2 regions of the Streptomyces sp. NPDC051684 genome follow, and region 1 is predicted to be linked to the other one. Evidence: predicted binding sites of a transcription regulator. Region 1 holds the regulator's gene; the other holds the start of a gene.

Region 1 (3,318 bases):
GGCGACGTACACGCCCGCGATGTTGTCCACGCCGAGCGCGTTGACGGCCTGCGCCATGTTGGCCTTGGCGTTGGACGGCTTCCAGCCCGCGGTGTCGTAGGACTTCGCGACGGTCACGGCGTTGCCCAGCTCCGCGCGGGCGGCGCTCTTGAACTGTGCGGCGTTGGGGTCGTCGGGCGAGCCGTTGATCATCACGATCTTGTCGCGCTTGGTGGCCTTGGTGCCGCCGAGGGCGGAGATCAGCGCCTTGCCCTGGGTCTGGCCGACGAGCCCGTTGTCGAAGCCGACGTAGGCGTCGACGGGGCCCTGGGCGAGCCGGTCGTACGCGACGACATGGATCCCCGCGTCCTTCGCCTTGCGCACGGCCGGGGCGATGCCCTTGGCGTCCACGGCGTCGACGACGACCGTGTCGACCTTCGCGTCGATCATCTCCTGGAGCTGCGTGCGCTGGAGGGACGCGTTCTGCTTCGCGTTGGCGTAGACCAGCTTGCCCTTGCCGTGCGTCAGCTTCGCCACCTGGCGCTCGAAGATGGGCTGGTCGAACTTCTCGTAGCGGGCGGTCTCCTTCTCCGGGAGCAGCAGACCGATCGTGACGTCGTCCCCCTTGCTGGCGGCCACGCTCGGCTCGCTGTCGTCGCCCGGCAGCACGCCACCGCAGGCCGAGAGCGAGACGACCAGGACGGATGCGGCGCCGGCCATGGCGGCACAACGCATACGCGTGTTCATGTGCGGATACCTCCCTGACGTGGCCGCGACGGTGCGGCCGAGGTGGCTCGAAGCCAACTCGCCCGCTCCTGGACCGTCAAGAGGTGAAGCCACACCGCAACGAAAACGGATCCATTACTTCTTCACATGAAGCCGAAGACGGCGAATACCGGACACCTTCCCGCGAGCCACACAGGAGCTTCACAGGATGATCGGGTCGCTCGGCCCGCTCAGGCCTCGAACTCGGTCAGGTCGATCGCGTGCACCCGCAGACCGCCCTCCGCCTCGCCGGGCAGCGAGGTCATCCCCAGCTTGTGGACGACCTTCAGCGACGACGCGTCGTCCACCGCGGTGACCGCGACGACCCGGTCGATGCCCCGGTCCTGGAGGGCGAACTCCAAGGTGGCCTGCGCCGCCTCCGAGGCGTACCCCTGCCCCCAGAACTGCCGGCCGAGCCGCCACTGGACACCGACGTGCCCCGCCACCTGCGGCGGAGTCTCCGGTACGTACAGTCCGACGGCACCCGCCAGCTCGCCGGAGCCGAGCAGCTCCACGGCGAACACCCCGAAGCCCTCGTCGTCCCACTCCTCCTCCCAGCGCTCGATGTCCTCGGCGGTCCCGTCGAGGGACCGCGGCGCGCCGTCGCCGATGCGGCGCATGACGGCGGGGTCGGACTGGATGTCGGCGAGCGGGGCGAGGTCGTCGTCGGGGTTCCAGCGACGGAGCAGGAGGCGGGGGGTGCGGATCTCGGTCATGCACACCATCCTGCGGCATGCGAAAGGGCCCCGGAGACAACGCCTCCGGGGCCCTCACGCATGCGTGCGGACTACTGTTCCGACGACCGCTTGGGCCGCCACACCACCAGCGCGCTCGTCTGCTGGACCTCCTGGTACGGGACCAGGTCCCGGCGGTACGAGGCGTGCACCGCCGCCTCGCGCTGCTGGATCGCGGAGGCCGCGCTCTCCACTGCCGAGGAGAGTTCGGCCACGCGGGACTGCAGCGCGGCGACCTGGTTCTCCAGCTCGATGATGCGCTTGATGCCGGCCAGGTTGATGCCCTCGGCCTGCGACAACTGCTGGACGGTGCGCAGCAGTTCGATGTCGCGGGCCGAATAGCGCCGGCCGCGCCCGGCCGTGCGGTCGGGCGAGACCAGGCCGAGGCGGTCGTACTGGCGCAGGGTCTGCGGGTGCAGGCCGGACAGCTGTGCCGCCACCGAAATGACGTACACCGGCGTCTCGTCGGTCAGTTCGTACGGATTGCTGCGCCGACGACCCGGCTGCCCGTCCATCACCCTCACGCTCCCTTCGCGGCCTTGAACAGTTCTGCCCGCACGTCGGTGTCCTCAGTCGCCTTGCGGTACGACTCGAGGGCGCTGCGGGCGTCCTCCGAAAGGTCCTTCAGGACGGCCACCTCGACGGTGACCAGCAGGTCGCCGCGCGTGCCGTCCTTGCGGACGGCGCCCTTGCCGCGGGCCCGCATCGTCCGCCCGTTCGGCGTGCCCGGGGGCAGCTTCAGGGTGACCGGCGGGCCGCCGAGCGTGGGCACCTTGACCTCGCCGCCGAGCGACGCCTCGGTGAAGGTCACCGGGACGGTGACCGTGAGGTTGTCGCCCTTGCGGCCGAAGACCGGGTGGGCGTCCACGTGCACGACGACGTACAGGTCGCCCGCCGGGCCGCCCCGCTCGCCCGGCGCACCCTTGCCGCGAAGGCGGATGCGCTGGCCGTCGGAGACCCCGGCCGGGATCCTGACCTGCATGGTGCGGGAGGACTTGGCCCGCCCGCTGCCCTTGCAGCTGTCGCACGGGGTCTCGGCGATCAGGCCGCGGCCCTTGCAGTCCACGCACGGGTCGGTGAGGGAGAAGCCGCCACCGCCGCCCCGCGAGACCTGTCCGGTGCCGACGCAGGTCGGGCACACGCGCGGTGTGCCGTTCGCGTCGCCGGTGCCGGAGCACGCCTTGCAGGGGGCCTGGGAGGACATCCGCAGCGGGACCGTGGCCCCGTCGACCGCCTCGGTGAAGCTGAGCGTCACCTCGGACTCGATGTCCTGGCCCCGGCGCGGCTGCGTACGCGTGCCCGCGCCCGCGCCGCCCCGGTTGAACAGGCCGCCGAACACATCGCCGATGCCGCCGCCGAAGCCGCCCGGACCGCCCTGGCCCTGGGCGCCGCCTCCGAAGAGGTCGCCCAGGTCGAAGTTGAACGAGCCGTTGCCGCCGGCGCCGCCGGGTCCCGGACGGAACCCGCCGCTGCCGAACAGGGCGCGCGCCTCGTCGTACTCCTTGCGCTTCTTGGGGTCACCGAGGATGTCGTTCGCCTCGGAGATCTCCTTGAAGCGCTCCTCCGCCTTGTCGTTGCCCTTGTTGGCGTCGGGGTGGTTCTCGCGGGCGAGCTTGCGGTACGCCTTCTTGATCTCGGCGTCGGTGGCGTCCTTGGGGACGCCGAGGACCTTGTAGTAGTCCTTCTCGATGAAGTCCTTGGTGCTCATCGGCCTCGACGTCCCTCCTTACCCGTGTGTGTGACGTCAGCCCTCTTCCGGGCCACCGTTCTCCTTCTCGGCATCCTTGTCGGCCGCCTCGTCCGCCTTCACGCCCGGCTGCGGCTCTGCCACGGCCACGCG
Region 2 (3,318 bases), on a different contig from region 1:
CTCGGGCACGTGGTGCGGCCGCCCGATGAGCGGACGCAGATCGCCCTCGCCGACGGTGAACGGCAGCTCCCGCTCGCCGAGTTCGTGCTGCGCGGCGACCTTGCGCAGCACCCGCGTGACGGACCGCTCCAGGTTCCGTACGCCGGCCTCGCGCGTGTACTCGCCGGCGAGCTTGCGCAGCGCGTCGTCGCCGATGACGACCTCTTCGGGGGCGAGCCCGGCACGGTCCAGCTGGCGCGGCACCAGGTGGTCGCGGGCGATGACGACCTTCTCGTCCTCGGTGTAGCCGTCGAGCCTGACCAGCTCCATGCGGTCGAGGAGCGCCTCCGGGATGGCCTCCAGGACGTTCGCGGTCGCCAGGAAGACGACGTCGCTCAGGTCGAGCTCGACCTCCAGGTAGTGGTCGCGGAAGGTGTGGTTCTGCGCCGGGTCGAGGACTTCGAGCAGCGCCGCGGCCGGGTCGCCGCGGAAGTCGGAGCCCACCTTGTCGACCTCGTCGAGCAGGACCACCGGGTTCATCGACCCGGCCTCCTTGATGGCGCGCACGATGCGGCCCGGCAGGGCCCCCACGTACGTACGCCGGTGGCCGCGGATCTCCGCCTCGTCCCGGACGCCGCCGAGCGCGACGCGGACGAACTTGCGGCCCATGGCGTGCGCGACGGACTCGCCGAGCGAGGTCTTGCCGACGCCGGGCGGGCCGACGAGCGCGAGCACGGCGCCGCCGCGCCGCCCGCCGACCACGCCGAGGCCGCGGTCCGCGCGCCGCTTGCGCACGGCCAGGTACTCGGTGATCCGCTCCTTCACGTCGTCGAGGCCCGCGTGCTCGGCGTCGAGGATGCCGCGGGCGCCCTGGATGTCGTACTCGTCCTCGGTCCGCTCGTTCCACGGCAGTTCGAGGACGGTGTCGAGCCAGGTGCGGATCCAGGAGCCCTCGGGCGACTGGTCGCTGGACCGCTCCAGCTTCTCGACCTCCTTGAGCGCGGCCTCGCGGACCGTCTCCGGGAGGTCGGCGGCCTCGACGCGCGCCCGGTAGTCGTCGGACTCCTCGCCGTCGGCCTTCTCACCGTTCAGCTCGCGCAGCTCCTTGCGGACGGCGTCGAGCTGGCGGCGCAGCAGGAACTCGCGCTGCTGCTTGTCGACGCCCTCCTGGACGTCCTTGGCGATGGTCTCGGCGACGTCCTGCTCGGCGAGGTGGTCGCGCAGGTGCTGGGTCGCGAGCTTGAGCCGCTCCACCGGGTCGGCGGCCTCCAGCAGCTCGACCTTCTGGGCGGTGGTGAGGAACGGCGAGTAGCCGGAGTTGTCGGCCAGCGCGGAGACGTCGTCGATCTGCTGCACGCGGTCCACGACCTGCCAGGCACCGCGCTTCTTCAGCCAGTTCGTGGCGAGCGCCTTGTACTCCTTGACGAGTTCGGTGATGGCGCCGGGCAGGGGGTCCGGCACCTCCTCCTCGACGGTCAGGCCCTCCACCCACAGGGCAGCGCCGGGGCCGGTCGTGCCGGCGCCGATGCGCACGCGGCCGACGCCGCGGATCAGCGCGCCGGGGTCGCCGTCGGCGAGGCGTCCGACCTGCTCGACGGTGCCGAGCACGCCGGTGTTCGCGTACGTGCCGTCGATACGTGGAACAAGAAGCACCTTCGGCTTGCTGGGTCCAGTACGCGCGGCGGCCTGCGCGGCCTCCACCGCGGCTCGTACGTCGGTGTCGCTGAGGTCCAGGGGCACCACCATTCCGGGCAGCACGACCTCGTCGTCGAGGGGCAGCACGGGCAGGGTGAGCGGTGTGGACGTCGAAGCCATGATCTCCCCTTTGGCAGTCAAGTTGAGTTACATGGACTCAATGCACGACGGCCTCCAGATGTTCCGGGACGGGCGTTCGCTGTCAGCGATCACGGCTTCGACCGACCCGGGTCGCCCTCTGTGACGAGCGCCATGTGAGACGTGGACCACAGAAAACCCCCACGGCCACCCCACCGGTCGGCCAGAATGGCGGCCATGACGACCCTGCACGACCCCGATCCACCCGTCGTCCTCGATCGCCGCGAAGGCCCCTTCGGCGAGGTGGTCCTGCGCCGTCACGGCGACCTGCTCCAGATCATCGCCAACGGCACGTTCCTGATGGACACCTCCGACGGCCGCTCCGAGCGGCGGCTCGTCGACTCGGCCCTGGCGGCCCTCGACGACCGGGAGGAACCGCGCGTCCTCATCGGCGGCCTCGGCGTCGGCTTCTCCCTCGCGCACGCGGCCGCCGACCCGCGCTGGGGCGGCATCACGGTCGTCGAGCGGGAGCCCTCGATCATCGACTGGCACCTGTCCGGCCCGCTGCGCGAACTGTCCGCGCCCGCCCTCGCCGACCCCAGGACGGCCATCGTCGAGGCCGACCTCGTACGACACCTGCGCACGGCCACGGACACCTACGACGCGCTCTGCCTCGACATCGACAACGGCCCCGACTGGACGGTCACCGAGGACAACGACACCCTTTATGGGCTGTCCGGCCTAACCGCCTGCATGGACCGACTCGACCCGGGCGGTGTTCTCGCCGTATGGTCCGCACAGCCGTCAGCAAATTTCGAAGAAACCTTGCGGAATGCCGGTTTCCAGGCGGTGCGCACCGAAGAGATCCCGGTTGTCCGGGGCGTCCCTGACGTGGTGCACCTCGCCCTGAGGCCCACGTAGCCGACCGGCGGTAACTCCCCGTACGCTGACGTCCGAAACCCGATTATTCAAGCGTCAAGCGCGTCACGACGGCGCGCACTCAGGGGCGGGGCGATGGAGCAGACACACACCTCCCACAACACCACCACGACGACACAGGGAGCCCAGCGACGGGTCCTTGTCGTCGAGGACGATCCGACCATCGTCGATGCCATCGCCGCCCGGCTGCGTGCCGAGGGATTCCTCGTGCAAACCGCGCAGGACGGTCCGGCGGCGGTGGACACGGCCGAGGCCTGGCAGCCCGACCTGCTGATCCTCGACATCATGCTGCCCGGCTTCGACGGCCTGGAGGTCTGCCGCCGCGTGCAGGCCCAGCGCCCGGTGCCGGTCATGATGCTCACGGCGCGCGACGACGAGACGGACATGCTCGTCGGCCTCGGTGTCGGCGCCGACGACTACATGACCAAGCCGTTCTCCATGCGGGAACTGGCGGCGCGCGTGCACGTGCTGCTCCGCCGCGTCGAGCGTGCCGCGCTGGCCGCCACGACGCCGCGCAGCGGCATACTGCGACTGGGTGAACTGGAGATCGACCACGCGCAGCGCCGCGTGCGGGTCCGGAGCGAGGACGTGCACCTCACTCCCACCGAGTTCGACCTCCTCGTGTGC

The links. The regulator HspR, encoded in region 1, represses chaperone genes until heat shock. The targets are predictions, from matches to a motif close to TTGAGNNNNNNNNNCTCAA.
Region 2: a site for HspR is predicted at 1,817-1,835, ahead of lon (endopeptidase La). Genes of this name have one in related genera too.

Annotation. Positions count from the first base shown of each region.
Region 1 is NZ_JBITCS010000059.1:514-3,831, forward strand. It holds gene ACIA8D_RS39190 (sugar ABC transporter substrate-binding protein) at 1-726, opposite strand, end outside; gene ACIA8D_RS39195 (GNAT family N-acetyltransferase) at 936-1,460, opposite strand; gene ACIA8D_RS39200 (heat shock protein transcriptional repressor HspR) at 1,532-1,993, opposite strand; gene dnaJ (molecular chaperone DnaJ) at 1,999-3,186, opposite strand; gene grpE (nucleotide exchange factor GrpE) at 3,223-3,318, opposite strand, start outside.
Region 2 is NZ_JBITCS010000009.1:99,420-102,737, reverse strand. It holds gene lon (endopeptidase La) at 1-1,794, opposite strand, end outside; gene ACIA8D_RS13580 (spermidine synthase) at 1,990-2,673, shown strand; gene ACIA8D_RS13575 (response regulator transcription factor) at 2,767-3,318, shown strand, end outside.